Regions from separate parts of the Hymenobacter psoromatis genome, predicted to be linked through region 4. Evidence: riboswitches for the same ligand, from Rfam matches in the RefSeq annotation. Region 4 holds a riboswitch; each other region holds the start of a gene.
What was found. Region 4 has a riboswitch for S-adenosylmethionine ahead of LC531_RS15955 (peroxiredoxin-like family protein). Riboswitches for the same ligand answer to the same signal wherever they lie in the genome.

Region 1 (7,729 bases), 1.4 Mb from region 4:
CGCTTACCTGGCGCTGGGTATCGGGCTCAATTTGCCTTTTATATACAGCCTCATTCACCGGCCCGAATATGCCGCCGGCTCAGTGGCGGTGCTGCTGCTGCTGGCCGGCCGCCTCACCGACGGCATCACGGGCGTAAACGGCATCATTGTGGTCACGAGCCCGCGCTACCGGTATGACCTGCTCTTCAACGTGGGGCTAGCAGTGAGCATTATTATCCTCAATGCTTTATTGATTCCCCGGCTGGGCCTTACGGGGGCAGCTATTTCAAATGCGCTGGCGCTGGTGGCCCTCAACCTGGTACGCACCTGGTTTGTGTGGCGCAGCTTCGGCTGGCAGCCGTTTGACCGGCGCATTGCCTACATCCTAGCACTGGCGGGCGGCTCGGCAGTAATAGCCTGGGCGCTGCCTACCCCCCCCAATATCTGGCTAACGCTACTGCTGCGCGGCGGGGTGCTCACGATACTTTACAGCGCAGGATTGCTGCTAAGCGGCTGGGTACCTGAAGTAACGGCGTTAGCACGTAAGGTGGGGGTAGGGAAATAAACTGGCATTTGAAATCATTTCCGTGTAAGTAATAGCCAGGAAATTAAGCCCTTGAACTATCCTCGTTTTGAGATTTTATTACCCGTAATTACCCGCTGCAAATCTGATTTGAAGCGGGCACCTTCAACGGCACTTTTGGCTTGGTGCTTGGTAGCACGGCCTTGCACGCGGGCACGCCAGCGGCGCCAGGAGGCAGGCTTCAACTCGCGACGCATCAAAACAATAACTTCCGCTTCGGCCAGGCCGAACTGCGCTAAGATAGCCTCGAAGGGCGTGCGGTCTTCCCAGGCCATTTCAATAATGCGGTCGATTTGCTGGGCGGTGAGAGACTCGGGCATAGAATACTAAAAAAGCCGCTCTGGCAAACTATCGGGGCGGCTTTTTATAAGGTAATCGGGCGTATAAATGTTCGCCAGCATGCCCCTAATAGGCTATTTATTCCAGTATTTTTCCTTCGGCCGCCTGCCGCAATTTACTGTGTTTCTTCCCGTAGCCGTAGTAAATAGCCAGCCCAATGGCCAGCCACACGGCCAGGCGCAGCCAGGTTTCCCAAGGCAAGCTGGCCATCATGACCAGGCACGTAATAATGCCCAGAATAGGCACCAGCGGCACCCAAGGCGTGCGGAAGCTACGCGGCGCGTCGGGGTCAGTTTTGCGCAGAATAATAATACCCAGGCACACCATCACGAAGGCCAGCAGCGTGCCGATACTCACCATTTCGCCCACGATGTTGATGGGCACGAAGCCCGCAAATACGGCAATGAACGCGCCCAGCAGCAGATTGGACTGGACCGGCGTGCGGAACCTGGGGTGGATGCGGGAAAAAGCGGGGGGTAGGAGACCATCTTTCGACATCGAGAAAAATACCCGCGACTGCCCCAATAAATCGACCAATATTACCGACGTGTAGCCGATGAGAATGGCCAGAATAATAGCCCCGCTGAGCCAGGCGTAGGGCGTTTTTTCAATGGCGATGGCCACCGGCGCGGCGCTGTTTTTGAACTCGGTATAATTTGCCAGGCCCGTGAGCACATAACCGAATAGCACGAATAAAATGGTGCAGACAATGAGCGAACCCAAGATGCCAATGGGCATATTCCGTTGCGGATTTTTAGTTTCCTGGGCCATGGTGGCTACGATATCGAAGCCAATAAAGACGAAGAAAATAACCCCCGCCCCGCGTAAAATGCCGCTCCAGCCAAACTCGCCAAACTTGCCGGTATTTTCCGGGATGAAGGGATGGTAATTGGCCGGGTCGATGTATTTCCAGCCCAAGGCAATAAATACCAAAACCACCACCACTTTCAAAGCTACTACCAGCGCATTGAACCACGCCGAACCCGACGTGCCCCGAATAATAACCGCCGTAATGGCCAGCACCACCAGCATAGCCGGCACGTTGGCGTAGCCGTGCACCACCGAGCCGTCGTGTAGGGTGGCCGACTCGAAGGGCGACAGCACGAAGCGGGCGGGCAGGTGCAGGCCATATTTTTCCAGAAATTTTAGGAGGTACTGCGACCAGCTGATGGCCACTGTGGCGGCGCCCACCGAGTATTCGAGCACAAGGTCCCAGCCGATTATCCAGGCAAATAATTCGCCCATCGTGGCGTAGGAATAGGTGTAGGCCGAGCCCGCCACCGGCACCAGCGCCGCAAACTCGGCGTAGCACAGGGCCGAGAACGCGCAGCCCACGGCCGCCACTACGAAGGAGAGTGTCACGGCCGGCCCGGCGTGGTTGGCCGCCGCTAGGCCGGTGAGCGAAAACAGCCCCGCCCCAATGATAACCCCAATCCCCAGGGCAATGAGGCTCAGGCCATTGAGCGTTCGTTTGAGAGTTCCTGCGCCCGACTCGGCCGCTTCCTGCCGCAGCAGCTCCAGTGATTTTTTCAGCATAAACTAACGTAGCGCGGAGGGCTACTCCGGGCTTGTACTGACTTGCCTGACCGGTACGCATTCGCGCCCGGCCAGCCTTGGTCAACCCTCTAAAAAACAGATAAAACTTACTGACGCACCGCTGACTTTCAGCAACAACAGCCTACCCCCCGTCGCCGGCTCCACGGGGCAGCAACGCTAAAAAAACTGCGATAAACGGGCGAAAAAACAGAAGGAGCCACTGGCTTTTATTGGGGCCGCCATAGTTTGGCGGCCGGTTCGGTTGGCACCGTTCCGCGCGGGGTCGGGGGTTGGCTAATGCCTTTCTACGGGTGCCGGTGCGTCGCAGAACCTGTCTCTCAGCGCCTCTTTATAAAAACAAGCGGGGCCGGGTAGGCCTGTTCGACGGAGCAAAGGTACGGCGGCGGGTGAAGATTTGGTGGGCCGTAAGCCGGTGGGCCGGTATATTGGCAAGCTTTCGGGGCCTACATGCCGGCCTGGCATTAAGTGTGCGTGGGCAAGCCCTAGTCTTAATCCTTACTCGTCTGCCCTGTGGCCTACCTTTCTCTTTTCATGGCCTTCGTGGGCCTAATCGCCCCTACCCCCTCGGCTTCGCCCAACGCCGAGCCGCCCACCGAGGCTATTTTGGCCGAGGGCCTGAAGCTGTATCAATCGGAGCGCGCCTCCTGGGTGGCCACCGACCTGATGCTGGCCACTACCATCGACCGCAGTCAAATTGGGGGCTACCTCACTTATTTTCGAGGTGATTCGGTATGTACTGTTTTTTGGGCCAAGGGCTCGACTGGCGGTGCGGGCACGCCGCTCATCGGCAGCTACGTTTTTCTTAGCCAGGACGTGCGCGTCGAAACCAGTCATTTTCAGCCAGTGGGCGCATTCACGACCACCGAAGCGCGCTTGTTTGGTATTCGGCAAGCGGCGCTGGATAAAATCAACGCCGACCGCAACGAGTTTCCCGTGCCGGCCAATACGTCGCTGAACCTGGATTTGCTCGACGGCCCAGCGGGTACGCGGGTATACGTGCTAACCGGCCCTCAGCAAGCCGGCATCGTTCCCATCGGCAACGACCACCTGCTAACCTTCGATAAATCGGGCCGGCTCACGGCCACTGAGCGCTTGCACAGCACCTATCTGCCCATGAGCCAAAGTATCGAGCAGAAAGAAATCAAGGAAATGTTTCACACGCATCTACCGGCCCATCCCTACATCACGGCCACCGACATCTGTAATTCGCTGCTCTACCCACCGCCCGGCTGCACGCAGCTCGTGGTGATGAGCCAAGACTACGTATCCTTCTTCAACCTGGAAAAGAAGCAGCTGCTAATCCTCACGCGCAAGGCGTATGAGCGTATTGCTAAATCGCAGGCTACTAAGCATTAAAGTTACCTTCTTCCCAGGCCGTTAGCTCGGCTTGCAGGTTGCGGCGGGCGGGCGCGTCGAGCTCGGCGCGGAGACTCGGGGTGTGAAAAAGCACCGGTGCGGCGAGCAGCTTGGCCAGCACCTGGCGGCGGCCGGGGCGGTAGAGCAGGTCGGGCACGAGGTGGTATTCGCGGCGCACCTGGCGGGCATAGTCCCCATACGCCGCTTCGGGCGCGCCCAGGATGCTGAGGTCGGCGTCCAGAAACAGCAGCAGGTCGGCATCGTCGGGCGGCTGGGGCTGGGTGTGGTCCTGGGTGCGGCGGATGAGGTCAGCCACGCGGGCCTGGCGGGCGGGTTCGAGGCTGGTTTCTGGCAGAAACTGCAGGGCCCAGTCGGCGCTTTGGGCTTCGTTATCGTGCCGCAGAGCGCTGTATACGGCATCGTGGTACCAGATGGCCAGGTTGAGCACCGTCGCATCCTGCACCGGGAAGCGGGCTACCTGCGTCAGCAGCTTGGCGATGTGCACCAGGTTGTGGTAGTGCCGACTGGTATCCGAATAGGCGACAACCAGCCGCTGGTACTCAGCTTCGCGGCGGGCATAATCGGGTAGCAGCGGGGTAAGGAGGGTGTGCCAGTGGGCGGCCAAATCGGTAGTCATGCGGCAAGTTAGCGCAGGGCGTAAATGCGTTCGATTATCTCCACTACTTTCAGGCCTTCGAGCGCGTTGGTAGTGGCGAAGCTGCGCTTTTGTAACGTATCCACCACGTTTTCAATCACCTGCACGTGGTTGGCGGCCGAGCCCTGGTAGGGGCCGTAGTCGTTGGCGGGGTTGGTGGGCAGCAGGGGGGGTAGGGCGTAATCTTGCAGGTGGCAATACTCCACTTTATCGAGGTACTGACCGCCGATTTTGAGCGAGCCGCGGGCGGCCACCACCGTGAGGGAGCTTTCGAGGTTGCGGTCCCACACGGCGGTGCTGTAGCTGAGCGTGCCGCTACCCCCCCGCACGAGGTCGAAGGTGACCAGGCCGCTGTCCTCAAACTCGGTAATGCCGGCGTGCGTGAAGTCCCGAAAGCGGGCCGTGATGTTAGTAATATCGCCAAACACCCAGTAGAGCAAATCCACGAAATGGCTGAACTGGGTGAAGAGCGTGCCGCCATCCAGCGCCTGCGTGCCCTTCCAGCCGCCGGCTTGGTAGTAGCGCGCATCGCGGTTCCAGAAGCAGTTGAGCTGCACTAGAAATACCTCGCCCAGGCGGCCCTCGTCGTACACCTGCTTGAGCCAAGCGGCAGGCGGCGAGTAGCGGTTTTGCATCACGCCAAAGACGAGCCGGCCGGTTTGCAACGCCGTGTGCACAATTAATTCTGCGTCGGTTTTGCGCAGCGCGATGGGTTTTTCGACCACCACGTGCAGGCCGGCGCGCAAGCCCGCCACCGCCTGCGGCGCATGCAAGCCGTTGGGCGTAGCTACGGTGAGCACGTCGGCGGCGGGGCCGGTTTGCAGGTATTCTTCCAGCGAAAGAAAGAACGGCACGCCAAGAAACTCGGCCGCGAGGCCGGCGCGCAACTCGTCGCGCACGTCAATAAGGGCTACCAGCGCCGCCCCGGCGTGGCGCGCCACCAGCGCTGCGTGCCGCCGGCCGATGTGCCCCACGCCGCAAATGGCGAAGCGAACGGGAAAACTATCGGCCATTTAGCTGACCAAAAAAATCATCATAAGCAATGCAAAGGTGCAGTTAAGCGGCGCTCACGGCCAACCAAATAGAAAGGGTGCTGAGCAAAAACACGACCCAGGTGGTGCCCGGCCATCCTCGCTTGCCTTTTCGCCGACGATATAAAAGCAGCACCTGGGAAAGCACAAAGACCAAATTGTACGCTTCAGCTACCAAAATGAAGAGCAGGGCAAACCCTATCCCGGTATAATGGTAGGGTTTACTAGTAGCTAGTCGGTAGAGATACGTGTTTTGGTACCATATCCATAACGCAAGCCCGGCAAAGCCCAGTATCACCACCAGTTGAAGCACCAGAAGCTTTCCTTCAACGAACCGCCAGCCGAGTTTCATAGGGGGTTGATTTTGCCCTTTAATGCCCGTCAGAAATTAGGGTAACCCGGTGGCAAGCGTGCCATTTATGAAGCGTGGGGCTCTCCACCAGTCCTGGAAGCGTGGGTAGCGGCGGGATAAAGCGATACGCGTCTTCATAAGATTTTACCAGCTGCAAGGCCAACTGCATTTGCTTATCCAGAAGCGAGTCGGGCGGCACCTGCTGGTCAAACTACTCGTCCAGCCAGTCCAGTAGTCGTCGTACTGCTACTCGGTTTTGAGAAGGCGGAGGGTCATCGCTAGCTAAATGAACTGGTGGCTACGTCTATCCGGTCCTATTTGGCGTGCGTGCCGAACCGTTTGATTTGAATGGTTTTGTAAGCAAAAACCAAATTTTCAATAAAAAAATAAGAATTTTGGAATTTTTACGTTATCATTTTTAATTCAAGTGGCTATTTGCCAGAGCCGCAGGGTCTTGTCGTGCCCGCTTGAGGCCAGCCGGGTGCCGGTGGGGTCCAGGGCTAGGGCCAGGACGCCGCCATTATGGCCGGTCAGGGTCTAGCGCAGGCGGCCCGAGGGCACATCCCAAAGAAAGATGCTGCCGTTGGGAGAGCCGCAAAGCAAAGTTCGGCTATCGGGCGTAAACAATACGTTTGACCAAAACTTCCGCACCACGGGGTTGCCGGTCGGCTCCGCTAAACGCTGGCCTTCTGGACTGAAAACGCCCGTCAATTTCTGGTCAGGGAACGAGTACAACTTGGTGTTCCAGTCAGCAAAAGCAAAAAAGCGTCCATCGGGACTAAAGGCCGCCGGGGTCAGCACATCATAAACCAGGTCCAGCGTCAAGTCCGAGCGTGGGGTCAACGTGCTGCGCCGAGTATCCAGTTCACAGAAAACCACCAGCGACCCTGCTTGAAAGCAAGCAGTAATTAGCACGGTTTTGCCATCCGGGTGAAAGACAATGGATGTGTTGCGTTCGCCCAACCCCCAAAAATCTTCATCCTCGTCCAAGGGTTCTTCGCCTGCGGCAAACTCGATTTTTCCCGTCAATAAGTGAACTACATACAGCGTTTCCCTGCTTCCGGCTGCCAGCAGCCGAGTACCGTCGAGAGAAAATGCAACTGAAAGCAGATAAGCGTCAGGAAAACCGAACTCGTCTTTTTTTTCGCCGCTTGGCAGCTTCCAAATAGATAGTTGTCTCTGGCCCGCTTGTGCCTCGCCGACTGCCGCCAGCTGAGTTCCATCGGGGCTAAGGGCGATGTCGTAAAGCCGCTTCAGCCCACTCGGAAACGAGAACTGCTGCTCCAGTTTCTCCGCTGAAACCTGCCAGAGCGTCAACTCATTATGCGTTAAGGCACCTACCAGCGTCCTACCATCCGACGTAAAGCGCAGCGTTTCGACGTAGTCTTCCAGTATTGTTGTTTGCAGGAGAAGATTTGCTTGCGGAGAGGTTTCAGAGTTCAAAATTTTATTGTTTGGGCGCTTAACAAAAAAATTTGATTTTGCAGAAATTTGCTTCCCAAGGATTAACGGCAATAATCTTCGACCGCACAACTTGCTTCTCGCAGTTTATCATCATCCGTTCAATCACCAATTTGACGACTACTATGGGGGCTCACCCGACTTGCAATCTGGTTTCTGGCTTGCCGGGGATGTTTATCAGTCAGAACGAGGCGTTTGGGGGCTGGCAAGGATAGAAAAAATAATTTACCGCACCTAGCTTGCCCGGATGCTATTCCGACGAAGTAATCCCGGCTCGGACGTGCTCGGCTTCCCAAACCGTGCTATCCATCAAGGGCAAAAACTCAGCTTGCACTCCCTAACTCCCGGTAAATCTTTTGGACACCGGCAGCATCAATTTGAAGGCCAAGTGCAGAGCCAGGGTTGATAACCAGGCC
Region 2 (7,729 bases), 3.0 Mb from region 4:
CCAGCTGGCGGGTAAGCCAGCTTCGCGGGCCAGCGGAGCCGCCCCGCTGGTAAACAAACCCGCCAACACGGCCTGGGCTATTTCAGCTAGCTCCAGGTGGTAGTCGGGGTGCAGCTTTTCGGCTTGCCGCAGAGTTTCCTGGGTACGGCGCACCAGGTGCTGAAGCAGCGGCTGGGTAGGGCCGTGCAGCCGCGCCACCAGCGCCGGCTGGTGGCGTAGCACGTTGGCCAGCAGCCGCAGGCTCAGCTCCACTTCGCCAAAGGCATCCTCCGTGATGCGGGTGTGGTAGGCTAGCCGCGCCTGCAGCTGCCGCAGGATAACCAGCAGGTCGTTAGGCGTTTGGTGGAACCCGCGCACGGGGTCGTCCACCTGCTGGCGCAGGGTGGCGCGGCGGTTTTCCAGCGCCTCGGGGCCTTCGAGCAGGCGGTAGGCGAGTTGCTCGGTCAGCACCGCGTCCTGGGCCACGAGGCGGGTTAGGAGCTGGTCTTTTTCTTTTTGCGGCAGGTCGAGTAGGGCGCGGCGCAGAGCAGGAGGTAGGGCGGACATAACATATTAATAATAAGCAATTTGCGAACAAAATTTACAGAAATATTGGCTGCACCAAGTTGTGTTCAGGCTTATTAGTTATGACGTACAATGTTAGCGGTTTATGTTTAGTGTCGAGCCAGTACCGTTTTGAGTTAAGAATGGCCATCACATCCAAAGCTGCTACCAGGCTGCTGAACGTAGCGTGCCGCCGAAAGCGAATCCGAATGCCACCTTCGTGACTGGTATCGGACTGAACAGCTTTCACGGACTGAATAACACGCTCGAAAGCAATAAAATCGTCAATGGCCCGGCCCGTAAATTCGACTTCGTGCCACGGCCGGATAGTGTCAAGCTCAGCTGGAGTTTTGTAGGGTATTCCAATTTGCCTTCGCTCAGCAGAATCCGGGTTGAGCGGGAGTAAGGTTAACCGCAACATTCCTCCATCACAGGAACCACCAATTGGCGTAGGCCATAAAATTCCTGTTTCTGGCGATTCCGGAGGCTCTGGAAATCCTACTTTACAAAATCCCAATAGCATTAGAAACCAAACAGCAAACCAGCCGGACGGCAACATGTCCCAACAAGTCAACCGACGACGCACCCGGCGCGGAACCAGCATAAGCAACAGCGGGCAGCTTTTACTATCCTACCCCCCGATGCCGGCCGAAGCCAAAATGCACAAAAAAACCCGTGGCCAATTGGCCACGGGCTCTTCGTATAACTTAGCGGAGGCTATTCCGCGTCGCCTTCTGCAGTCAGGGTTTTGCCCTGGTGCTGCGTTTCGGGAAGCGTGAAGCTAGCTTCGCTGGGATTCGATAGCTCGTCGGGCATGTTTTCGGCCGAAGCGGGTGCGGGGCCCATCGGGGCCTGCATATCAGAGCGCATCGAATCGTCCATCATGTCGGCCATTTGCTGGCCGCTGTTGTCGTCGAAAACCTGACCGGCCGTTTCGCGGTTCAGGAAGATGTCCGATTCCTTTTCGGTGGCGGTACGCGCGTCTTTTGAGTCTTCATTTTTGGGTTGAGCGGCGGCTTTACCATTGAGGTCGTTGCCGGGGGCTACTTGCGGGATAGAGGCCATACGAATTAGTCTTTATTAGGGTGTTCCTGGTCGTTTACTTCTTGCCAGGTAGCGTGGGGCTTACCCCCGGCGTAGCGGCGGTCATCGTCGGCCCAAGCAGTGCGCTGCACGTCGGCATCGGCATCCTTCGCAGCTACTACTGACTCGGGGTCCTCATTTTGCTTAGCGTGGCCGCGCTGGGGGCCGGCGCTGGGCGCATCGGGCTCGCCGTTGGGCTGGTAGCCGGGGTTTTGGGAAGCCGTGGGTGGAGTAGCAGGCTTACGAAGCTCGCTGAATTCGTCGGGGTTATCGTTGCTACCGTCATTACTGGCTGGGGGCGTGGCAGGTTCCGTTTCGTTGGGCTTGCCAAAATCGCCGTAGGCCGGGGTGCCCGCCTCGGCCTGGGTAACTTGCTCGTCGGGGTTGAGGTGGGCGGTGGCGGCGCGGTCCTGTTGGCCGGCGGGCCGCTGGTCGCGGTCGGCCGAATCGGAGGCAGGGGAAGTGCTCATGGGAAGAAAAAGGTCGGTGGGAAAGTCAGCCAGCGGCTAGCTGCCTGTTTACTGCATTTGGCCGGTTCGCGTTGCTGATTCTCCGGGTTGGGGGCGCGTTTTTTGCGGCATCGCCGTAAAGCGGCGTTCCATCGGGCCCGCTCACGGCCCCCTACCCCCCTCCTTAATGGCTATTCAACACGATGCGGCGGGTAACCGCTTCACCAGCGGCCCCGCCGCCCAGCCGGCCGAGTTGGTGTATACCCTGCCCGAGCCGGGCGTTATTGACTTCGTGCACACCTTCGTACCCGAGGCGCAGCGCGGCCAGGGCCTAGCCGAGCAGCTGGCCCAGGCCGGCCTGGCCTACGCCCGTCAGCAGCACTTGCGTGTACGCACCAGCTGCGAATTTATGCAGGCTTATGTGCAAAAAAATAGGGAGCAGGGAGTAGGGAAAGAACGTCATGCTGACGAAGGAAGCAGCTCGCCCGCGTAACTAACCTCAAACGGCATTGATTACTTACGCGGGTGAGCTGCTTCCTTCATCAGCATGACGTTCTTTCCCTACGCCCTCATCACGCTATTACCTCCAATTGCCACTCCAGCTCCTCATCGGTGATGGGGTAGGGCTGGCCGTGGCGGATGGCCTGGTACACAGCCTCAAACAGCCCGAGGTAGCTGCTGGGCGCGGCCACGTCGGCCAAGGGGGGTAGCAAGTGGTTGTGGCCCGCGGGGTCGGCGAGCACGAGGCGGCCGGGCTGGTCGGCCACGCGCTCGTGGCCGTAGGCGGGGTTGTCGGGCTTGATGCCGGCCAGCAGCTGGGCTTCCTGCGGGTCGGTGCGGTCCTTGCGGTAGCTGCCCAGGGTACCGTGCAACACGAAGGCGGGGCCGGGGTCGGCCACGAGCATGCCGGCGGTCAGCCACACGTTCAGGTCGTGGGGGTAGTGCAGCTGGATGGCAAAATAATCGGGTACCTGCGTGCCGTAGCGATGGCGGCCGAGCGTTTTCTCAAACGACAACGGCTTACCAAACAAGCTGATGGCCTGGTCCACGAGGTGTGGCCCCAAGTCGAAGAGCAGGCCCGCCCCCGGCCGGTCGGTTTCCTTAAATACCTTGGGCCCGATGGCCGGCCGGTAACGGTCATAGCGAAAGTGCACCTCGATGAGGCGGCCCAGCTGCCCGCTTTCCACTACCCGGCGCACGGCGCCGAAGTCGGTATCCCAGCGCCGGTTTTGATAGGCCAGCAGCCGGCGCCCCTGCTGCCGGGCCAGGGCGGTTAGCTCGTGCCACTGGGCCACGGTGGTAGCCACTGGCTTTTCTAGCAGCACGTGCTTGCCGGCCAGCAGCGCCTGGCGGCTGAGGTCGTAGTGGGTATCGTTGGGCGTATTCACCACCACCAGCTCAATGGCCGGGTCGGTGAGCAGTGCCTCGGTGCTGGGGCAGGAAATGATGCCAGGGTAGTCGGCGACCATGCGCTGCTCGTGGCGCTCGGCCACTGCCCGCAGCTCGAAGCCGGGGTGCAGCGCCAGAAAGGGAGCGTGAAATACCTTGCCGGACATGCCGTAGGCCAGCAAACCCGTGACAATGGGCAAATCGGAAGAAGTAGGGGTCATGCCCAAATGTAGGCAGCGCGGCTGGGGCGCTAAGCTACCAGCTCGGGAACCGCCACAGCGGCCCGCAGCGGCGCGGCCAGCCGCACCACGCCTACACCAGGCGCACGCAGCCACGCGGCCCGCGCCAGCTGGCCCAGCCCGATGGTGCCGGTGAGGTAATTGCCCCGCGTAGCCGAGCGAAGCTCTTCGTGCACGGCGCTAAAATCGGCCTTGTCGGGCGCGGCTTCGGTGCCGAAGGTCACGAGCACGTCCACTTCGGCCGCATCGGGGGCGAGGGCGAGGTGAGCATGCTGATGAATTTTCTTGTAGGCGTAGCGGTAGCCGTAGGTGAGCGCCGAGAGGTCGCTGAGCACGGCCGAGGCGGTGGGAAACGCCCCCGCCCCGCGCCCCAGAAAGAACTGCCGGTCGGCAAAGCCGCTCTGCATCACGAGACCGTTGAACTCGTCGTGCACGCCCGCCAGCTCGTGGCCGGGGCGCACCAGGGTGGGTAGCACGGCCGCCGCCAGCCCGCCGCCGGGCAGCCGCCGCGCCTCCGCTACCAGCTTGATTATCAGGCCCTGCTCGCGGGCGTAGGCCGTGGCCCGCTCGCTGATGCCGGTGATACCCACAGCCAATAAATCAGTCGGGGCCACCACCGCACCGAAGGCGTGGGCCAGCAGCAGCACCAGCTTATTGCGGGCGTCGAAGCCCTCCACGTCGAGGGCCGGGTTGCTTTCAGCAAAGCCCAGTTCCTGCGCCCTGGCCAGGGCAGCGGCGTAGGGCTGCCCGTCGCGGCTCATAGCCGTGAGAATGTAGTTGGTCGAGCCGTTAATAATGCCCTCCACCGATTCCAGTAGGTCGGTATCGTAATATTCTTCTAGGTTGCGGATGACGGGCAGGCTGGCGCAGGCCGCCGCCTCGTATAGCAGGGGCGTGCCAGTCTGGCGCTGAATTTCAATGAGTTCGGGCAGGTGCTCGGCCAGCATTTTTTTGTTCGCCGTTACCACGGCTTTGCCGCGCCACAACGCTTCCTTCACGATGAGGTAGGCTTCGTCGGCATCGTCAATCAGCTCCACAATAACCGTGAGGTCGGGGTCGGCCAGCAGGTCATTTTTGTCGAAAGTGAATAGCCCGGCGGGTAGCGAGCGGTGCTTCTGGCGGTTTTTCACCGCGATGCGGCCAATACGGGCGCGCAGGCCGGGCGTGCGTTCCAGCACGGCGTGCAGGCCCTGGCCCACGACGCCAAAGCCAAAAAGACCAATGTGGAGGTTGGTGCGGGTCATATAAAAAGAAGGGGGTAGCGGACTAAAACGACTCCTCCCCCACCCAGCCACGCATCAAGTTTTCTTCCCGGAAAAGCTTAAAAAAAGCCCTCCCGACAAGTCAGAAGAGCTACCGCCAACGCGGGCACTTTTGGCTTATCTTCTTCCGAGCCGGGCTGGTGCCGCGCCTCGAAACAGGAATTAGCACCTCGTATTGCTACCGGTTGCTAAGGCATCGCAGGGCCTGTCCCTCCGCCTTTCTTGATAAGGGCCCCCGGTGAGGGAGCGCCGTAAAGGTAGCCCGGCCGCCGGCTTCGGGCCGAGCGAAGGGGGTAGGGAGGCCGCCGACCACCGGCCAGAGCATAGGCACCCGTGAAAGAGTGCGCTATACCCGCTCGAATACAACGACTTATAGCACGTAGGCTGATACGGCCTTTTTGCAAATAATCTAGCTCGGCAGCAAACAAGCTGTACTATTGATTTTCAAGACTTAATTCTACCTTAAGATTAGTTGATACGCTTATTTAGACTAATAAAAACATCAAACCAACCTCTTGATGCGTAGGGATTAGCACTGTAAACTCCCGGCTGCCAAAGCCACTATTTCTTACTTACCGCTGTATGAGCCCACATTTCATCCAACAGCTGCTCGATAAAACGCCGCCTGCCCTGGTGCCCACCCAGCCCGTGACGCTGCGCGTGAATGGCCAGGACCACACCCTCCACATCGCGCCCTGGACCAGCCTGCTCGACGCCCTGCGCGAGTACCTGAACCTGACCGGCACCAAAAAAGGCTGCGACCACGGCCAGTGCGGCTCGTGCACCGTGCTCGTCGATGGCCAGCGCATCAACTCCTGCCTGGCCCTAGCCACGGTGTACCAAGGCAAGGCTATTCAGACCATTGAGGGCCTGGGCAGCGCCGACAACCTCTCGCCCTTGCAGCAGGCGTTTATCGACCACGACGCCTTTCAGTGCGGCTACTGCACCCCTGGCCAGATTTGCTCGGCCCAGGGCCTCATCAACGAGGGCCGCGCCAAAACCGCCGACGAAGTGCGCGAGCTGATGAGCGGCAACCTCTGCCGCTGCGGAGCCTACACCAATATTCTGTCGGCCGTGATGGAAGTGCTGTGCGATGGTAAGGTGGTGGTCGATAACGGCACGCTGGTTACCATTCCAGCGCAGCCCACCGCCGCCAGCTCAGTCAACTAATTAGCAGCCCTTTATGAACAGCTTCACCCTCACCCAAGCCGAGGCCGTGCAGGCGGCCGTGGCCGATAATACCAGCCACGACGGCGCCGCCTATCTGGGCGGCGGCACCAACCTCATCGACCTGATGAAGTACAACGTGGCCCGCCCTACCCACCTCACCAGCCTCGGCCACCTGCCGCTGAGCCGCATCGAGGCGCTGCCCGATGGTGGCCTGCGCCTGGGCGCCCTCGCCACCAACTCGGCCACTGCCTACGACGAGCAGGTGCAGGCGCGCTACCCCCTGCTGAGCCAGACGATATTGGCTGGGGCCACGCCGCAGCTGCGTAACATGGCCACCGACGGCGGCAACCTCTTGCAGCGCACCCGCTGCTACTATTTCTACGACCTCGCTACCCCCTGCAATAAGCGCGAGCCGGGCACCGGCTGCTCGGCCATCGGGGGCTTCAACCGGGTGTGCGGCGTGCTGGGTACCTCGGAGAGCTGCATCGCTACCCACCCCTCCGATATGTGCGTGGCCCTGGCGGCACTGGAGGCCGTGGTGCGTGTGGAAGGCCCCGCCGGCGAGCGTACCATCAAGTTTGAGGACTTTCACCGACTGCCGGGCGACCAGCCGGAGTTGGACAACACGCTGAAGCCTGGTGAGCTAGTAACGGCCATCGACCTGCCCAAGCGCGGGTTTGAGAAGAACTTTACCTACCTCAAGCTGCGCGACCGGGCCAGCTACGCCTTTGCGCTGGTGAGCGTGGCGGTGGGCCTGGAAATGGAGGGTAACACCATCAAAAAGGCCCGCTTTGCGCTGGGCGGCGTGGCCCACAAGCCCTGGCGCGACCAGGAGGCCGAAAAGATGCTGGAAGGCCAGTCGGCTTCGCCCGATTTGTTTCGGCAGGTGGCAGCCAAGGTATTTGCCGAGGCCAAGGGTTACGGGCCTAATTCGTTCAAAATCGAGCTGGGTCGCCGCGCCATCGTGCGCGCCCTCAAGCAGGCCACCGAGATGAGCCAGGAGCTTGATTCAACCGCTTTCCTAAATTCTAATCCGTAAGCTATATGAGTCAGACTATCGCCACCCCGCCCACCGTACGCCTGAACTCCGACGTAGTGGGCCGCCCCATCAGCCGCCCCGAAGGCCCGGCCAAAGTATCGGGCTCGGCCACTTACGCCGCCGAATTCAACGTGCCCGATTTGTGGTACGGCTACGTGGTAACCAGCCCCATCACGAAGGGCAAAATCATAAAAATCGACACCGCGCCGGTGCTGGCCCTACCCGGCGTGAAGCAGATATTTTCGTACGAGAATGTGCCCTCGCTGGCCTGGTTCGACCGCTCCTACAAAGATGACGTAGCGCCCGGCGGCTCGCCGTTTCGGCCGCTGCACAATGCCGAAATCCTATTCAGCCAGCAGCCGGTGGCGCTGGTCATTGCCGAAACGTTCGAGCTGGCGCGCTATGCGGCGTCCATTCTGCGGGTAGAATACGAGGTGGCCGAGCACAACACCGACCTTGAAAAAGCGCGCGGCGAAGCCTTTGACGCGCCCAAGGGCAAAACCGGTTTCCTACCCCCTCCCAAGCCCAAGGGCGACGCCAACAAGGCCTACGCCG
Region 3 (7,729 bases), 2.8 Mb from region 4:
TTCGCCCTCCACCTGGTTCCAGCTATTGACGGTGATGCGCTTGTTGCGGGTCACGGCCGCGTCGGGCAGGCCGGGCACGGCCGCGCCGTTCACGCCGGCCGCCCATATCAGGTTACCAGCATCAATATATTCGGTATCAGAGTAGTACGCCCGGTCATCCTCGTATTTTTTGATGACCGTGTTCAGCCGCAGCTCCACCCCTAGCTTTTCGAGGTAGCGCTGCGCGTCCTGCTGCGACTCCTTCGACATGGGTCCTAGCACAGCCGGGCCGGCTTCCACCAGGATAATGCGCATCTGGCTCAAGTCTAGCTCGGGGTAGTCTTTGGGCAGCACGCCGTGGCGCATCTCAGCCAGCGAGCCGCTAATTTCTACGCCCGTCGGGCCGCCGCCTACCACCACTAATGTCAGCAGCGCCTGCTTGCGGGCGGGGTCGTCGGTAAGGACCGCTTGCTCCAGATTTTGAAAAATAAAGCTCCGCAGGTTTAGGGCGTTAGGAATGCTCTTAATCTGCATCGCGTTTTTCTCGATGCTCTCGATACCGAAAAAATTGGTGAGCGAGCCGGTGGCCAGTACCAAGTAATCGTAGCTGATATCACCGATGTTGGTGCGCACCATCTTCAAAGCCGGGTCTACGGCGTGCACGTCGGCCACCCGGAAGAAGAAGTTTTTCTGACCCGCAAAAATCTTGCGCACGGGGTAGGCGATGCTGTCGGCTTCAAGCGCGCCGGTCGCCACCTGATAGAGCAGCGGCTGAAAATTGTGGTAGTTATTGCGGTCTACCATTACTACCTGCACGGGTGCGCTGGCCAACTCCTGTGCCAGCTTGAGACCCGCGAAACCGCAGCCGATTATTACCACCCGCGGATTACTTGAAACCGGAATATTCGTATCCATAGCAAAAGCAAAAGGGTAGCAACTGATTGCCACCCTCTGCTAAACAGGAGAAATGAATTTCTGGTTATTAATTGTAAAAAACGTTTGTCCTTGCCAGTCTGAGAAGCAATCTTTCCTTTATACCTCGGGGATGTTTGCAGCCGATTAGGAAAGATTGCTTCACAGGCTCGCAAACACAAACGTTTTTCTAATAGTCTACCCCCTCTTTTTTCTTAAACTCGCCGTCCTTAATCTGCTTCACGAGTTGGAGCCAGCTGAAAGGATTCAGCAAGGGGTTGTTGCTCTGCGGGTTGGGGGCGGTACCCATGCGGCGGTCCAGGTTATACTGCTGCTGCGACATGGTTTGCCGGAAGTTAGCCGTGGCACCCATTGGTTGGGAGTTGAAAATCTTGCGCATCAGCTCCTCGTTGAGGTTGTCAGCCGCGGAAGTGCCCTTATCGTCGGGTAGGCGCAGGGCCAGAAAAGCTTTTTTAAAGGCTTGCTCAGTGGTGTAGGGAAAGATGCGCACCTCGGGCAGCATGGTGGGGTCATCTTGCATCGTGACGATTACCGAGAAGCTTTGGCGCTGATAATCAGGGGGAATAACAATGGTCTGGTTGCGGTAGCCAAGCGAGCGAAACACGATACTATCACCGGCCAGCACGGCCAATGAGAAGTAGCCGTAGGCGTTGGAAGTGGTGCCGCGCCCGGCCTTGGGCACGTAGACCGACGCGCCAGGCACGCCCAGCAGGCTGTCGCCGCTCGCCACAATGCCCGTAAACTGCACCACCCGGCGCTTGCCTTGGGCCCAGGCACGGGGAGCGGCCAGCAGCCCGGTCAGAACTACCAGACTGAGCAGCAGAAGGAAACGGCGACTATTCACAAAGTAAAAGGTTAGCGGCGGGATACGTTAGCAAATATACGAAGCTGCCCGCCGCGCCCGTCGTACTTTTGGGGCCGGCCGGGCGGGCCAGGTCATTCTGAACGGTAGATGCGCGTAAAACATTTCCCGGTTGCATTCGGGCAGCAGCTTTTTAAAGCTCTCGGCGACGAAAGCCGTGTACGGCTGCTGCATCTGCTGTGGCGCAACCGCGAAATGGTGGTCGGCGACCTGGAGCAGGTGCTCGATTTTACCCAAACTAAAACTTCGCGCCAGCTGGCCTACCTCAAAAACGTCGGCTTGGTGGGCGTGCGCCGCCTCGACAACTGGATGTTCTACTTCCTGCGCGACGAGACGGCCGAATTACTTCCGCAAATTCTGGGTTGGATGGAGCGCGACCCGCAGCTCGTGCGCGACCAGCAGACCTACCAAACCCTGTGGAACAACCGCGAGCTGGCCGCCTACAAAATTCAGAACCGGCGGTGGCTGCCCCCTACCCCCCCCGCCTAGCCCAACCCGCCCGTATGCAACGCCGAATATTTGTTTGTACCAACCAGAAGTCGGGCGTGGGCGAAGATGTCGCCAAAGCGCTTAAAAAAGAATTAAAAATCCAGGGCGTAAAAAAGCTGCTGCTGCACGGCGAAAAGCTGCACACCCGCGTGCAGACCTGCAACTGCCTCGACCTGTGCAAACACTGCAAAAAAGGCCCCGGCGCGGCGCTCATAATTTATCCCGAAGCCGAGGCTTTTGGCAAAGTGCAACCCAAAGATGCCGCCGATTTCGTGCGGTATCTGGCCGGGGAAGCCACCCGGCCCGGCCAGTTTCTGGATAACGAAAGTTAAGTTTTTACGGCCCCTACCCCCCTTGTGCATGAAAGCCTACCGCCACCTGTTTTTTGACCTTGACCACACGCTCTGGGACTTTGAAACTAACGCCCACGAAACACTGGAGCAGCTGTTTGCCGACTACGACCTTGCGCGCCATGGCCTATTTACGTTTGCGGAATTCAGCAGCCGCTACCGCGACGTGAACCACGCGCTGTGGCGCTTGTATCAGAGCAACAAGGTAACGCAGAAGCAGTTGCGCGAAACCCGCTTCGTGCGCACGCTCACCCGGCTGGGCGTGGCCGAAGCTGATATTCCGAGCGATATTTCGGACCGGTTCACGGATATTCTGCCGCGCAAGGCGGCGGTTTTTCCGCACACGCACGAGGTGCTTACCTACTTGAAGGACAAGGGGTACCAGCTGCATTTAATTACCAACGGCTTCGAGGATGTACAGCACGTTAAGCTGGCTTCGTCGCGGCTCACCAATTATTTTGAGGAAATAATTACTTCCGAGCACAGCGGCTTTTTGAAGCCCGACCCGCGCATGTTTGCCCACGCGCTGGCGCGCGCAGGTGCCACCGCCGCCGAAAGCCTGATGGTGGGCGATAATCTGGAATGCGACATATTAGGAGCCTATAATTCCGGCATTGACCAGGTGTATTTTAATCCTGACAAGCGGCGGCATTTCGCCGAAACAACGTATGAGATTAGCAGCTTGGCGGAGTTGCGCAATTTTCTGTAATCGTCTGTCCTTGCGAGCCTGCGAAGCAAGGACAGACGATTAAAAATTAACTATTACCCGCCCACATTCCCTACCCTATGTCCAACGCCTTTTTCCGCGTCCCTACCCCCATCAATGAGCCTGTGAAGGGCTACGCGCCCGGCGCGCCCGAGCGCATCGAGCTGGTGCAAGAACTGAAGCGCATCAAGCAGGTAGAGCGCGATATTCCGATGCACATTGGCGGCCAGGAAGTGCGCACCGGCCGCAAGCTGCCGCTGGCCCCGCCCCACGACCATAAGCATGTGCTGGCCCACTTTCACGAGGGCGATGCCAGCCACGTGACGCAGGCCATTGAGGCGGCGCTGGCCGCCCGCACGGCCTGGGCCGGCTTGCCCTGGGAAGAGCGCGCCGCCATTTTCCTGAAGGCCGCTGAGCTGCTGGCCGGCCCCTACCGCGCCCGCATCAACGCGGCGACCATGTTGGGCCAAAGCAAGAATGCGTTTCAGGCCGAGATTGACGCGGCGTGCGAGCTAATTGATTTTCTGCGCTTTAACGTGTATTTTGCGCAGGAAATATATCATCAGCAGCCCGAGTCGTCGCCCGGCATGTGGAACCGCCTGGAGCACCGGCCGCTGGAGGGCTTCGTGTTTGCGCTCACGCCGTTCAACTTCACCTCCATTGCCGGCAACCTACCGGTTTCGGCGGCGCTCATGGGCAACGTGGTGGTGTGGAAGCCCGCCTACCCCCAGATTTATTCGGCGCAGGTGCTGATGGAATTGTTCATCGAAGCCGGCGTGCCGGCGGGCGTTATTAACCTCATTTACGTGGATGGGCCGGTGGCCGGCGACGTGATTTTCAAGCACCGCGACTTTGCGGGCATTCACTTCACGGGCTCGACCAAGGTGTTCCAGACTATCTGGCAGGAGATTGGGCAGAATATTCACCGCTACAAGTCCTACCCCCGCATTGTGGGCGAGACGGGCGGCAAAGACTTTATCGTGGCGCACCCGTCAGCTCACGCCAAAGCGGTGGCCACGGCCATCTCGCGCGGCGCGTTTGAGTACCAGGGCCAGAAGTGCTCGGCGGCCTCGCGCGTTTATCTTCCTTCCAACCTGGCTGATGAGATTCTGGGCTACGTGAAGCAGGACGTGGAGTCGATGAAAATGGGTGATGTCGAGGACTTTACCAACTTCATCAACGCCGTGATTACGGAGGCCAGCTTTGATAAACTGGCCAAGTTTATTGACGAGGCCAAGGCCAGCCCCGACGCCGAAATCGTGGTGGGCGGCCACCACGACAAGTCGAAAGGTTACTTCGTGCAGCCGACCGTGATTAGGGCCAGAGACCCGAAATACGTGACGATGTGCGAGGAGCTTTTTGGGCCCGTGGTGACGGTGTTTGTGTACGATGCCGACCAGTTTGAGCAGACGCTGGAGCTGGTGGATTCGACCTCGCCCTACGCCCTCACCGGCGCTATTTTTTCGCAGGACCGCTACGCCATCGACCTGGCTACCAAGAAATTGGTGAACGCGGCCGGCAATTTCTACATTAACGACAAGCCAACCGGCGCGGTGGTGGGCCAGCAGCCTTTCGGCGGGGCTCGCGCCTCGGGCACTAATGATAAGGCCGGCTCGCTGCTCAACTTGCAGCGCTGGGTGTCGCCGCGCGCCATTAAGGAGACGTTTAATCCGCCGGTGGAATATCCTTATCCATTTATGGGCGCTGAGCCCCAAGAGAATCTGAACTTGGATAAGGGCTTGTAGCATAGGCTTTAGCCTGTGCGTAGGGCGCACGCACAGGCTAAAGCCTATGCTACAAAACAAAATCCCTACCCCCTGCTTATACCGCAGTCAAAAACAACGGGCGGCTTCTCTGACGAGAAGCCGCCCGTTGTTTTTCGGGATTTCGCCGGCTTATTTGGAATTACCAAAATTCCGCTTCTACCTTTGTGGCATCAATTCCTCTTACCAGAAGGATTGTTTTTATAAAGAGGCGTGGAGAGACAGGCTCGACGAAACGCCGGCAACCCCCAGCTACTTGCTGGAATGGTGCCAAGTCCTGGACATATAAAAACAAGTTGCCGTGTGCTGCTCCATTAACCCCCGCTTTACGACCACTTCGCTTGCTGCTTTACAGCATGGGTGTTGTTGTATGGCAGGGGCTGGCCAAATGCGCACGGGAGCTATGCGGGGCTGCTAGCACGCCCCACCGCTTTCACAACCAGTAGGCTACCTCCTCATTTGGGTTTTTAATGCTTCTCCGGGCCAGTGTGGTCTGGCGGGAGCAGCCTCGCGTGTCCGGCCGCTTTTTTAGCGGTAGCTGGCCCACGGAAATCCCTACCCCTCTCTCATCATGGATAGTACCCTTGCGGCCCAGGTCGCTGACCTGCGCCGCAACTTGGCCGGGCATTCCGCGCTGGAAATTATTCGGGCCGTGGCCGGGCATTTTCCCGGCCGGGTGTCATTTTCGACGTCTTTTGGGCTAGAAGACCAGGCGCTGAGCCACCTCATTTTTGCCAATGAGCTACCCGTGCGGGTATTTACGCTCGACACGGGCCGCAATTTTCAGGAAACGTATTCGACCTGGAACAAAACCCTGCTGCGCTACGAGCAACCCATTGAAGTATTTGCGCCGCAAGCGGCCAGCCTGGAGACGCTGGTGACGGCGAAGGGCCCGAATAGCTTTTACGAGAGTATAGCTAACCGCAAGGAGTGCTGCCACATCCGCAAGGTGGAGCCGCTGGCGCGAGCCCTGGCGGGGCAGCAGATTTGGCTCACCGGCATCCGGGCCGAGCAGTCGGCCAACCGCCAGCACATGCACCCGGTGGAGTGGGACGCCGGCCACGGCCTCATCAAAGTGCACCCGCTGTTTGAGTGGACATGGGACGACACGCTCTCCTTCACGCAGCAGCACGGCGTGCCCGTCAACCCGCTGCACCAGCAGGGTTTCGTGAGCATTGGCTGCGCGCCCTGCACCCGCGCCATCCGGCCGGGCGAGGATTTTCGGGCCGGCCGCTGGTGGTGGGAAAACGCCGACGCCAAGGAATGCGGCCTGCACGACACCACTGAGCACCAAGGACTTGACCCGGTGGTGGAAGCTATTAACTGAAGAACCAAGCCGTCTGTCATTGCGAGCGCAGCGCGGCAATCTTTCCTGGTCGTTCGCTCTCATTTGATTACTAACCCTAGTGTGCAGGAAAGATTGCCGCGCTGCGCTCGCAATGACAGACGGCTTATAAATTATTAAAAACAATGGATTACCTAGATAGATTAGAGGCCGAAGCTATTCACATTCTGCGTGAGGTGGCGGGCCAGTTTGAGCGGCCGGCGCTGCTGTTTTCGGGGGGTAAGGACTCGATTGCGCTGACGAGGCTGGCGGAGAAGGCCTTTCGGCCGGGCAAGTTTCCGTTTCCGCTCGTGCACATTGATACGGGCCACAACTTCGCGGAAATTATCGCCTACCGCGATAAGCTGGTTGCTTCACTGGGCGAAAAGCTGGTGGTGCGCAAGGTGGAGGACACCATCAGGGCGCGCGGCCTGCGCGAGCCGGGCGGCAAGTATCCGAGCCGCAACCCGCTGCAAACGTACACTTTACTCGACGTTATTGAGGAGTTTGAGTTTGATGCCTGCATCGGTGGGGCGCGGCGCGACGAGGAGAAGGCCCGCGCCAAGGAGCGCATTTTTTCGGTGCGCGACGACTTTGGCCAGTGGGACCCCAAGCGCCAGCGCCCCGAGCTGTGGAACATCTACAACGGCCGCATTCGGAAGGGCGAAAACGTGCGCGTGTTTCCCATTTCGAACTGGACCGAGCTGGACGTGTGGAACTACATTCAGCGCGAAAAAATAGCGCTGCCCGAGATTTATTTCTCGCACGAGCGGCAGTGCGTGGTGCTGCCCAGCGGCCAGCTACTGGGCCTGAGTGAGCACCTGAACCTCGACGATACCGACGAAATAGTAAACCGCCGCGTGCGCTTCCGCACCGTGGGCGACTCCACCTGCACGGCCGCCGTGGAGAGCGACGCGGCCTCGGTGGACGACATTATTCAGGACCTGCTACTAGCCAAAGTGAGCGAGCGCGGCGCCACGCGGCTCGATGATAACCTGTCGGAAACCGGCATGGAAGACCGCAAGCGGAACGGGTATTTTTAAGCTAATCGTCTGTCATTGCGAGCGCAACGAAGTGGAGCGCGGCAATCTTTCCTTGTCATCTGCACACACCAATTCAATTTTCACTATCCTGTCTTTTCCAACGATTAAGGAAAGATTGCCGCGCTCCACTTCGTTGCGCTCGCAATGACAGACGATTATAAATTCACCTCATGGATATTCTCCGATTTATTACCTGCGGCAGCGTGGACGACGGCAAGAGCACGCTCATCGGCCGTTTGCTGTACGACAGCGACTCGGTGTCGCTCGACGTGCTGGCGAC
Region 4 (7,729 bases):
TAGGGCCGTTTCCGGCCGTGGCTATGCTCAGCGATATCGGCGCGCAGGACCGCAACGGCACCGTGGGCGACTACGCGCCGCTGGGCCAGCTGGCCGACTACTTGACCCGGCGCGGCATCGCCGTGCTGCGCTTCGACGACCGCGGCACCGGGCAGTCGGGCGGCGAGGCCGCCCAGGCCACGACCACCGAGCTGGTGGGTGATGCCCAAGCGGCGCTGGCTTTTTTGCGCACCCGCCCCGAGCTGCTGTCGAGCCAGCTGGGCCTGGTGGGCCACGGCGAAGGAGGCAACGTGGCCCTACTGGCCGCCGCCGGCTCGCAGCCCCCCGCCTTCGTGGTAGGGCTGGCCCCCAATGGCCTGCTGGGCAGCGATATTGCCATGAAACAGCGCGAAATAGCCCTGCGCAACCTGCAAATGCCCGCCAACGAGCTGGCGGGCGCGCTTAAGCGCTACCAGCTTATCATCGACGCTATCCGGCAAACCATCAACCGCAGCCAGGCGCGGGCCATCGTGGCCGAGATGCTGAAGAAGGATAACCCGGTGCTCGATGAAACAACCGCGCAGGCACGGGCCGCCGAGCTGACGACCGTGCCCTACCGGGCTTTTTTGTCTTCTAATCCGGCCGCGAGCTTGCCGCAGGTGGCGTGCCCCGTGCTGCTGCTCTACGGCAGCACCGACCAGCTGCTCAATCCCGATGATAACCTGGCGGTACTGGTCAAAGGGCTCAAAGGCAATAAGGACGTAACGACCCATAAGCTACCGGGAGTCAATCACTTATTTCAGGCCGACCGCGACCAGTGGCCCATCGTGGCGGGCGAGCCGCAGGCCGTCTTCTCACCCGCCGCGCAAGAGGCCATTCGAACCTGGGTAGTGGCCCAAACGGGTGGGCCGCCCGCGCCGGGGGCCGGAATTCAGGCTCAACACTAACGCCTAAGTACTCGTAAGGGAGCGTGTTCTTTCCCAGTTAGCCTTGGGCTGACTTTACGCTTTCTTACCTACCCTCATGACCAAAATCACTTATTCCTTGCTAGCTGCGACGCTTCTGCTGGCCAGCAGCTGCAACAACCTCAAAAAATCGGACGAGAAAAATACGCTCGGGGAGGCTACCGCCGATACGGCCGTAGTAGCCCGCACGGGCGCTACTCCCGGCCAGGTGGCCGCTGGCGCGGCCAGTGCCATTGATAGCACCGCCAGCAAGGCTGGCACTGCTATTAGCAATGCTTTCGACATGACTAAGGCCAAGCTCGCCGACGTGAAACTGCCCGAAGTCAACCTCTCGGGCGTCACGGTGCGCGGCAACGAAGACTACCAGGTGTATGGTGTCGATGAAAAAGTGCTTTTCGATACCAATAAGGCTGTTGTGAAGTCGAGTGCCGCGGCAGCACTCAAGCAAATCAGCGAATCTATTACCAAGCGTTACGCTGGCAAAGACGTGCGCGTACTGGGCTTCGCCGACGCGCGCGGCGACAAGGCTTATAACAAGGAGTTGGGTAAGGAGCGGGCCGAGGCCGTAAAAAACTACCTGGTGACGACCGACAAGCTACCGGCAGACCACCTCACCACCGAGTCGTTTGGCGAAACGCAGCCCGTGGCGACCAACGCTACGGCCGCCGGCCGCCAGGAAAACCGCCGGGTGGAGATTGCCGTGCGCGTGCGCTAAAACCGCAGACTTTGCAGATGAAGCAGCTGGCGCGGAAACGCGCTGAAAATTAGAATTTTGCTGCGCTATTGCCAAAAAAGAGGCTGTTCCGGTGGGGCAGCCTCTTTTTTTGGTAGCAGGCCGCCAACTTTTTTTCGGACAAATTTGGGAATTACGGCGCGGCTCCTATCTTTGCCCGTACCAATTCGGTACTTCCCCGTAGCAGGCAGGGCAGTTTTGAGATGTTTTATACAGAAGCGGCGAGAGATTAGGCTCCGTGACCCGCTGGCAACCTTCACCCGCTGAAAGGTGCCAATTCCTACCCCGGTAGCCGCTGTGTGCGGCCTGGGGGGCTATAAACCGAGTACCACATGGCACACCCCACTTTTTTCGCTACCCCCCGCTCCGCCGCCGCCGCTTTAGCGCTCGGCCCGGAAAACCTGTTGCTAGCTATTGTGGCCGGCCCGGCCCCCGCCATGCGGCGAATGCGCGGGTGCTGTTGTTGCCGAGGCTAACGCTTTCGGCGCTGTTTGCTCCGCTTCTTTTCGTGGGTAGTGTTGCCGCCGGCTGGCTTAGCCCCGGCGCAGGCAGCTTGGCGTGATTGGCAGAAGCCAATCTATTGACTGCCAAGCATTCTTAAAAAGACTACCTGAGAAACAACTTCCCGGAAGCCGCCAAACAGCCAGCAGCACGAAGCTTAAAAACCCTTCTTCCCGCCGTTGTTTTTCCTCAACTTTTTTATGTCTGCCCCCGTTTCCGCTTCCCTATTTTCCGCGTCGGCTTTTCAGCAGGCCCTGGCCGCCACGGCTCAGCACCTGGCCACCGCCCTACCCCCCGCCGCTGCACGCGGCATCGACGCGGGCATCGCCCGCACCGAAGCTGCCGGCATTGCCCGCCACGCCCTAGCCGCCGGTCAGCCAGCGCCCAACTTCACCCTGCCCGATGCCAGCGGCCAGCCCCAGACCCTGGCTGAGCTGCTGAAGCAAGGCCCAGTGGTGCTCACGTTTTACCGCGGCAACTGGTGCCCCTTTTGCAGCGTGCAGCTGCGCGCCTACCAGCTGGCCCTGCCCGAACTGGCCCGCCACGGGGCCACGCTGGTAGCTATATCGCCCCAAACGCCTGACTTTACCAGCCTGACGGCCAACGAGAAAGACCTAACCTTTCCGGTGCTGAGCGATGCCGGCAACGCCGTGGCCCGGCAGTACGGCCTGGCCTACGGGGTAGGGGCTGACGTGGCCGACACCCTGCGCAGCGTCGGCATCGACCTGGCCGCTTACAATGGCACTGCCGACGATGAGCTGCCGCTTACGGCCACCTTCCTCATTGGCCCCGACGGCCTGATTGCCTGGGCGCAGGTGGAGGCCAATTTTAAGCACCGGCCCGACCCGGCCGCTCTGCTGACCGAGCTGGCGCGACTACCAGCCACTGTGCCGGCTTAGACTAGCAACTGCGCATTACTTCTACTTGATTTTCAGCTTTAATATCTTTTTGTTCTTCTTCTCATGGCTACTCCAACCCTTCATTTCGAGACGCTGCAACTGCACGCCGGGCAGCAGCCCGACCCCACCACCGGCTCGCGGGCGGTGCCCATTCACCAAACCACCAGCTTCGTGTTTAAGAACGCGGAGCATGGTGCTAACCTGTTTGCCCTTAAGGAGTTTGGCAACATTTACACCCGCCTCATGAACCCGACTACCGACGTGTTTGAGCAGCGCATTGCGGCGCTCGAAGGCGGGGTGGCGGCGCTGGCCGTGGGCTCGGGGCAGGCGGCGCAGTTTATCGCGCTCAACAATATCCTGCAGCCCGGCGATAACCTAGTTTCCAGCTCCTACCTCTACGGCGGCACCTACAACCAGTTTAAGGTGGCGTTCAAGCGCATTGGCATCGAGGCGCGCTTCGCCGAAGGAGACGATGTGGACAGCATCGAGGCGCTGATTGATGACCGGACGCGCGCCCTTTACGTCGAGAGCATTGGCAACGGGGCGTTCAGCGTGCCCGATTTTGAGCGCCTGGCGGCGGTGGCCAAGAAGCACGATATTCCGCTGGTGGTGGATAATACGTTCGGGGCGGGCGGCTACCTGTTCCGGCCTCTGGAGCACGGCGCGAACATCGTGGTGGAGTCGGCCACGAAGTGGATTGGCGGCCACGGCACCAGCATCGGCGGCGTGATTGTGGACGGCGGCACCTACGACTTCGGCAACGGCAAGTACCCGCAGTTTACGGAGCCCAGCGAGGGCTACCACGGGCTGGTTTTCAACGACGTGTTTGGTAAAAACGGGCCGTTTGGCAACATTGCCTTCATCATTCGGGCGCGGGTAGAAGGGCTGCGCGACTTTGGCCCCGCACAAAGCCCATTCAACTCGTTTTTGCTGCTGCAAGGCGTCGAAACCCTGAGTCTGCGGCTAGAGCGCACCGTGGAGAATACTCTCAAAGTAGCGCAGTGGCTGGAGCAGCAGCCCGAAGTGGCCAGCGTGAACTACCCCGGCCTGCCCAGCAGCCCGCACCATAAAAACGCGGCCAAGTACCTGAAGCGCGGCTTCGGCGGAGTGCTGTCGTTTGTGCTGCACGGCAGCAAGGAAACGGCCACGGCCCTGATTGATAACCTGAAGCTCATCAGCCACCTGGCCAACGTGGGCGATGCCAAGACGCTCATTATTCAGCCGGCGGCCACTACCCACCAGCAGCTGAGCGAAGCCGAGCAGCACGCCTCGGGCGTCACGCCTACGCTACTGCGCCTATCGGTGGGCATCGAGCACATTGAGGATATTCTCGCCGACCTGGCGCAGGCCATCGCCGCCGCTACGGCCGCCGTGCCTAAGGGGAAGGACGAGGCTGTGGATACAATTCCCGAGCCCGAGCCGGAGCACGCCCAACCGCTCGAAGTATAGATTATCAAGCTCTTAGCAATGGTGCCACTGCCTTTGGGCGGGGGCACCATTTTGCGTTGTAGTGCCTTTCCCTCGCCCGCTATCCTATCCGCCGTTATGCCCGAGTTATCTTTTCCCCTCCCTACCCCCCTGCCGCTGGAGAGCGGGGCCGCGCTGGCCGGCGCGCAGGTGGCCTACCGCACCTGGGGTCAGCTCAACGCCGCGCGCGACAACGTGGTGTGGGTGTGCCACGCCCTGACGGCCAACGCCGACGTGCTGGACTGGTGGGCGGGCCTGTTTGGGCCGGGCTGCTTTTTTGACCCCGCCCACTGGTACATCGTGTGCGCCAACGTGCTGGGCTCGTGCTACGGCAGTACCAGCCCGCTCAGCTCCGACCCGACCACCGGCGCGCCGCGCTATGAGGCGTTTCCGCTGCTCACCATCCGCGACCTGGCGGCGGCGCATGAGGCGCTGCGGCAGCACCTGGGGCTAGGCAGTATTCACACGCTCATCGGCGGCTCGCTGGGCGGGCAGCAGGCCTTAGAATGGGCCGTGGCCCAGCCCGAAGTTATTCAGCACCTGGTAGTTATTGCTACCAATGCCCGGCATTCGGCCTGGGGCATTGCTTTTAATGAGGCGCAGCGACTGGCCATCGAGGCCGACCCTACTTACCTGGCCCACGCGCCGGAGGGGGGTAGCGCGGGCCTGCGCGCCGCCCGCGCCGTGGCCCTGCTTAGCTATCGCGGCTACGCGGCCTATAATGCCACCCAAACTGACGACGAGGCCGACCCACGCCTGCGCGACTACCGCGCCAGTAGCTACCAGCGCTACCAGGGCGACAAGCTCGTGGCCCGCTTCAATGCGTATAGCTACGTAACCCTGAGCCGGGCAATGGACACCCACCACCTGGGCCGCGGCCGCGGGGGGGTAGGGCCGGCGCTGGCCCGCATCCGGGCCCACACGCTGGTGCTGGGCATCACGTCCGACGTGCTTTTTCCCCTTGATGAGCAACGCGAGTTGGCCCAGGGCATCGCCGGGGCCAGCTATGGCGAGCTAGAGTCAGACTACGGGCACGATGGCTTTCTGCTGGAAACCAAGCAAATAAGCGAGCAGTTAGAGCGGTTTTATTTGGTAGTTGATTGTTAATCAACTACCCCTACTCAAATACTACCCGTACCGGAACCTGCCCGGCGAAGCGTAGCCAGTAGCTGCCGGCGGCCAGGCCGCCGCGCGGCACCTGCCAGAGTTGGGCCGTGGGTGCGAGGCGGCGCACCACGCGGCCCAGCGGGTCGAGCAGGTCGGCTTCGCCAAGCGCGCGCCAGGTGGGGGGTAGGGCCAGCTGCACGTAGTCGCGGGCGGGCAGGGGGTAGGCCGAGGCCAGGGGCGCGGCCGTTGCGGCCGAGCGCGCCGCCAGCGCGGTACCGGGCAGTCGCAGAATCGGCCGCAGGAAATCACGAATGGTCCAGAAGGCTGTGTCGGCGTACTGGGCGTTATTCTCGAACGGAATGTGGCCCGCGCCCTGGAGGGTACGCAGGGTGTTGCGGATGCCCACGGCCGTGGCGCGGGGGTTAAGGCGGCCACTACCGTACACGTACTTGGGGGGTAGCAGGGAGCCGATTTTACCCTGGAAGTAGGGTACCGTGCGGTCGGCGTTGCCGTGCACGCTGCACAATGGCGCGTTGCCGGCCTCGATGATGCTCGGGCTTTCAGTGGCCCCGCTCAGGCTGATGACGGCGGCTACGGCACTGCTGAAACCGGCGTTGCCGCCGGTGCCCTCAATGCCACCCAGCGCGGCCAGGCCGACGTAGGTGGGCACTTCGCTGGGCTTATCGAGGTAGCCGGTTTCGAGGGCTGCGAAGGCCCCGGCCGACGAGCCGCCCACCACGATATAGCCGCCGTGCACGCGGTACGCCTTGGCGGTGGCCGCATCCTGGCGGAAAAAGCGCACGGCGGCCCGCATATCCTGCATAGCCCGGATGGCGGCCTGGGCCAAGCCCACCGTATCGGCGGGCGCGGCGATGCCCGTCAGCGGGAAGAGCAGCCGGTACTCGATGCTGGCCGCCACGTAGCCCAGCTTCGCCATACGGGTGCAGATACTTACCATATAGGCATCTGTCTTTGAGCCCGTTACAAAGCCCCCTTGGTGCGCGAAAATGAGCAGCGGCCGGCGCGCCACCGTGTCGCCGGTGGGCTGATACACGTCGAGCAGCAGCTGCTGGGTAGCACCCAGGTAAGTAGTAGCCGAGCCGTAGGCCACGTTGCTCGTAACCGTGACGTTGGTAAAAATCGGCTGGTAGTAGCGCCCGCCGGTGGTGTCAGGCGGGGCAACTTGCGCCAGCGCCCGGCCGGGGCCGGCCAGCAGCAGCAACGCACTCAAAAGGCGAAAAAGTGATTTCATAAAGTAGCGAGTAAAAAAAGTGATTGCCAAGCGGCGAATAGGTTGGAGCAGGAAGATACGCCCGCCGGCTAGCTTGGCAATGACAGTCCGGCCCAGTTTCGGGGCCAGCGTTCACGGGCCTCGAAACCGCGCCGGGCGGATGGGGCCGCGGCGCTACCCACCGCCCGGTGGTTTCTTTGTACACTAGCGGCTGATTATGGCCGCTGCTTTTGCTTATGTCTTCTAGCATTGCTCCGCCGTTTTTGGTAGCTGGCCAGCGCGTGGCGCTGGTGGCCCCGGCCCGCAAAATCAGCACTGCTGAAATCGAGCCGGCCATGCAAATGCTGCGCGCCTGGGGCCTGGAGGTAGTGCTGGGCGAGAGCATCGACGCGGCGCACCACCAGTTTGCCGGCGACGATGACCTGCGCCGCCGCGACTTTCAGCACCAGCTCGACGACCCGGCCATCCGGGCTATTTTCTGCGCCCGTGGCGGCTATGGCACCGCCCGCCTAGTCGATGCCCTGGACTTTCGCCACTTTGCCGAGCAGCCTAAGTGGGTAGTAGGCTTTTCAGATATCACCGTGCTCAACAGCCACTTGCTGCGGCTGGGCTACCAGAGTATTCACGGCGTGATGCCGGTGCTCTTTGGGCAGGCCGGCGGCGAGGCGGCGGTCGAGAGCCTGCGCCGCGTATTATTTGGTGAGCCGGTGAGGTACACCGCGCCGCCCTACCCCCTCAACCGGCCCGGCACGGCCACCGGTGAGCTAGTGGGCGGCAACCTGAGCCTGCTGCACACCAGCACCGGCACGTCGTCGCAGGCCAGTTTCGTGGGCCGCATCCTATTTAT

Region 1: another riboswitch for S-adenosylmethionine. It lies ahead of LC531_RS10075 (amino acid permease); the one in region 4 lies ahead of LC531_RS15955 (peroxiredoxin-like family protein).
Region 2: another riboswitch for S-adenosylmethionine. It lies ahead of LC531_RS03150 (homoserine dehydrogenase); the one in region 4 lies ahead of LC531_RS15955 (peroxiredoxin-like family protein).
Region 3: another riboswitch for S-adenosylmethionine. It lies ahead of LC531_RS03975 (phosphoadenylyl-sulfate reductase); the one in region 4 lies ahead of LC531_RS15955 (peroxiredoxin-like family protein).

The regions. Positions count from the first base shown of each region.
Region 1 covers NZ_JAIFAG010000001.1:2,328,664-2,336,392, forward strand. Annotated here, with positions in the region: gene LC531_RS10065 (oligosaccharide flippase family protein) at 1-544, shown strand, start outside; gene LC531_RS10070 (TIGR03643 family protein) at 601-882, opposite strand; gene LC531_RS10075 (amino acid permease) at 980-2,437, opposite strand; SAM riboswitch class I at 2,662-2,795, opposite strand; gene LC531_RS10080 (hypothetical protein) at 2,969-3,814, shown strand; gene LC531_RS10085 (HD domain-containing protein) at 3,804-4,451, opposite strand; gene LC531_RS10090 (Gfo/Idh/MocA family protein) at 4,460-5,482, opposite strand; gene LC531_RS10095 (GNAT family protein) at 5,526-5,852, opposite strand; gene LC531_RS23010 (WD40 repeat domain-containing protein) at 6,276-6,386, opposite strand; gene LC531_RS10105 (WD40 repeat domain-containing protein) at 6,390-7,295, opposite strand; gene LC531_RS10110 (SseB family protein) at 7,637-7,729, opposite strand, start outside.
Region 2 covers NZ_JAIFAG010000001.1:747,613-755,341, reverse strand. Annotated here, with positions in the region: gene LC531_RS03180 (hypothetical protein) at 1-546, opposite strand, end outside; gene LC531_RS03175 (hypothetical protein) at 581-1,147, opposite strand; gene LC531_RS03170 (hypothetical protein) at 1,261-1,608, opposite strand; gene LC531_RS03165 (hypothetical protein) at 1,614-2,096, opposite strand; gene LC531_RS03160 (GNAT family N-acetyltransferase) at 2,263-2,568, shown strand; gene LC531_RS03155 (Gfo/Idh/MocA family oxidoreductase) at 2,648-3,685, opposite strand; gene LC531_RS03150 (homoserine dehydrogenase) at 3,715-4,947, opposite strand; SAM riboswitch class I at 5,080-5,197, opposite strand; gene LC531_RS03145 ((2Fe-2S)-binding protein) at 5,548-6,135, shown strand; gene LC531_RS03140 (FAD binding domain-containing protein) at 6,149-7,174, shown strand; gene LC531_RS03135 (xanthine dehydrogenase family protein molybdopterin-binding subunit) at 7,180-7,729, shown strand, end outside.
Region 3 covers NZ_JAIFAG010000001.1:942,860-950,588, reverse strand. Annotated here, with positions in the region: gene LC531_RS04005 (NAD(P)/FAD-dependent oxidoreductase) at 1-894, opposite strand, end outside; gene LC531_RS04000 (carboxypeptidase-like regulatory domain-containing protein) at 1,082-1,756, opposite strand; gene LC531_RS03995 (ArsR/SmtB family transcription factor) at 1,865-2,263, shown strand; gene LC531_RS03990 ((2Fe-2S) ferredoxin domain-containing protein) at 2,278-2,595, shown strand; gene LC531_RS03985 (YjjG family noncanonical pyrimidine nucleotidase) at 2,624-3,322, shown strand; gene pruA (L-glutamate gamma-semialdehyde dehydrogenase) at 3,400-5,064, shown strand; SAM riboswitch class I at 5,281-5,374, shown strand; gene LC531_RS03975 (phosphoadenylyl-sulfate reductase) at 5,654-6,409, shown strand; gene cysD (sulfate adenylyltransferase subunit CysD) at 6,553-7,449, shown strand; gene LC531_RS03965 (sulfate adenylyltransferase subunit 1) at 7,620-7,729, shown strand, end outside.
Region 4 covers NZ_JAIFAG010000001.1:3,700,731-3,708,459, forward strand. Annotated here, with positions in the region: gene LC531_RS15945 (alpha/beta hydrolase) at 1-926, shown strand, start outside; gene LC531_RS15950 (OmpA family protein) at 1,003-1,659, shown strand; SAM riboswitch class I at 1,883-2,000, shown strand; gene LC531_RS15955 (peroxiredoxin-like family protein) at 2,379-3,077, shown strand; gene LC531_RS15960 (O-acetylhomoserine aminocarboxypropyltransferase/cysteine synthase family protein) at 3,141-4,526, shown strand; gene LC531_RS15965 (homoserine O-acetyltransferase family protein) at 4,623-5,651, shown strand; gene LC531_RS15970 (alpha/beta hydrolase) at 5,662-6,903, opposite strand; gene LC531_RS15975 (S66 peptidase family protein) at 7,119-7,729, shown strand, end outside.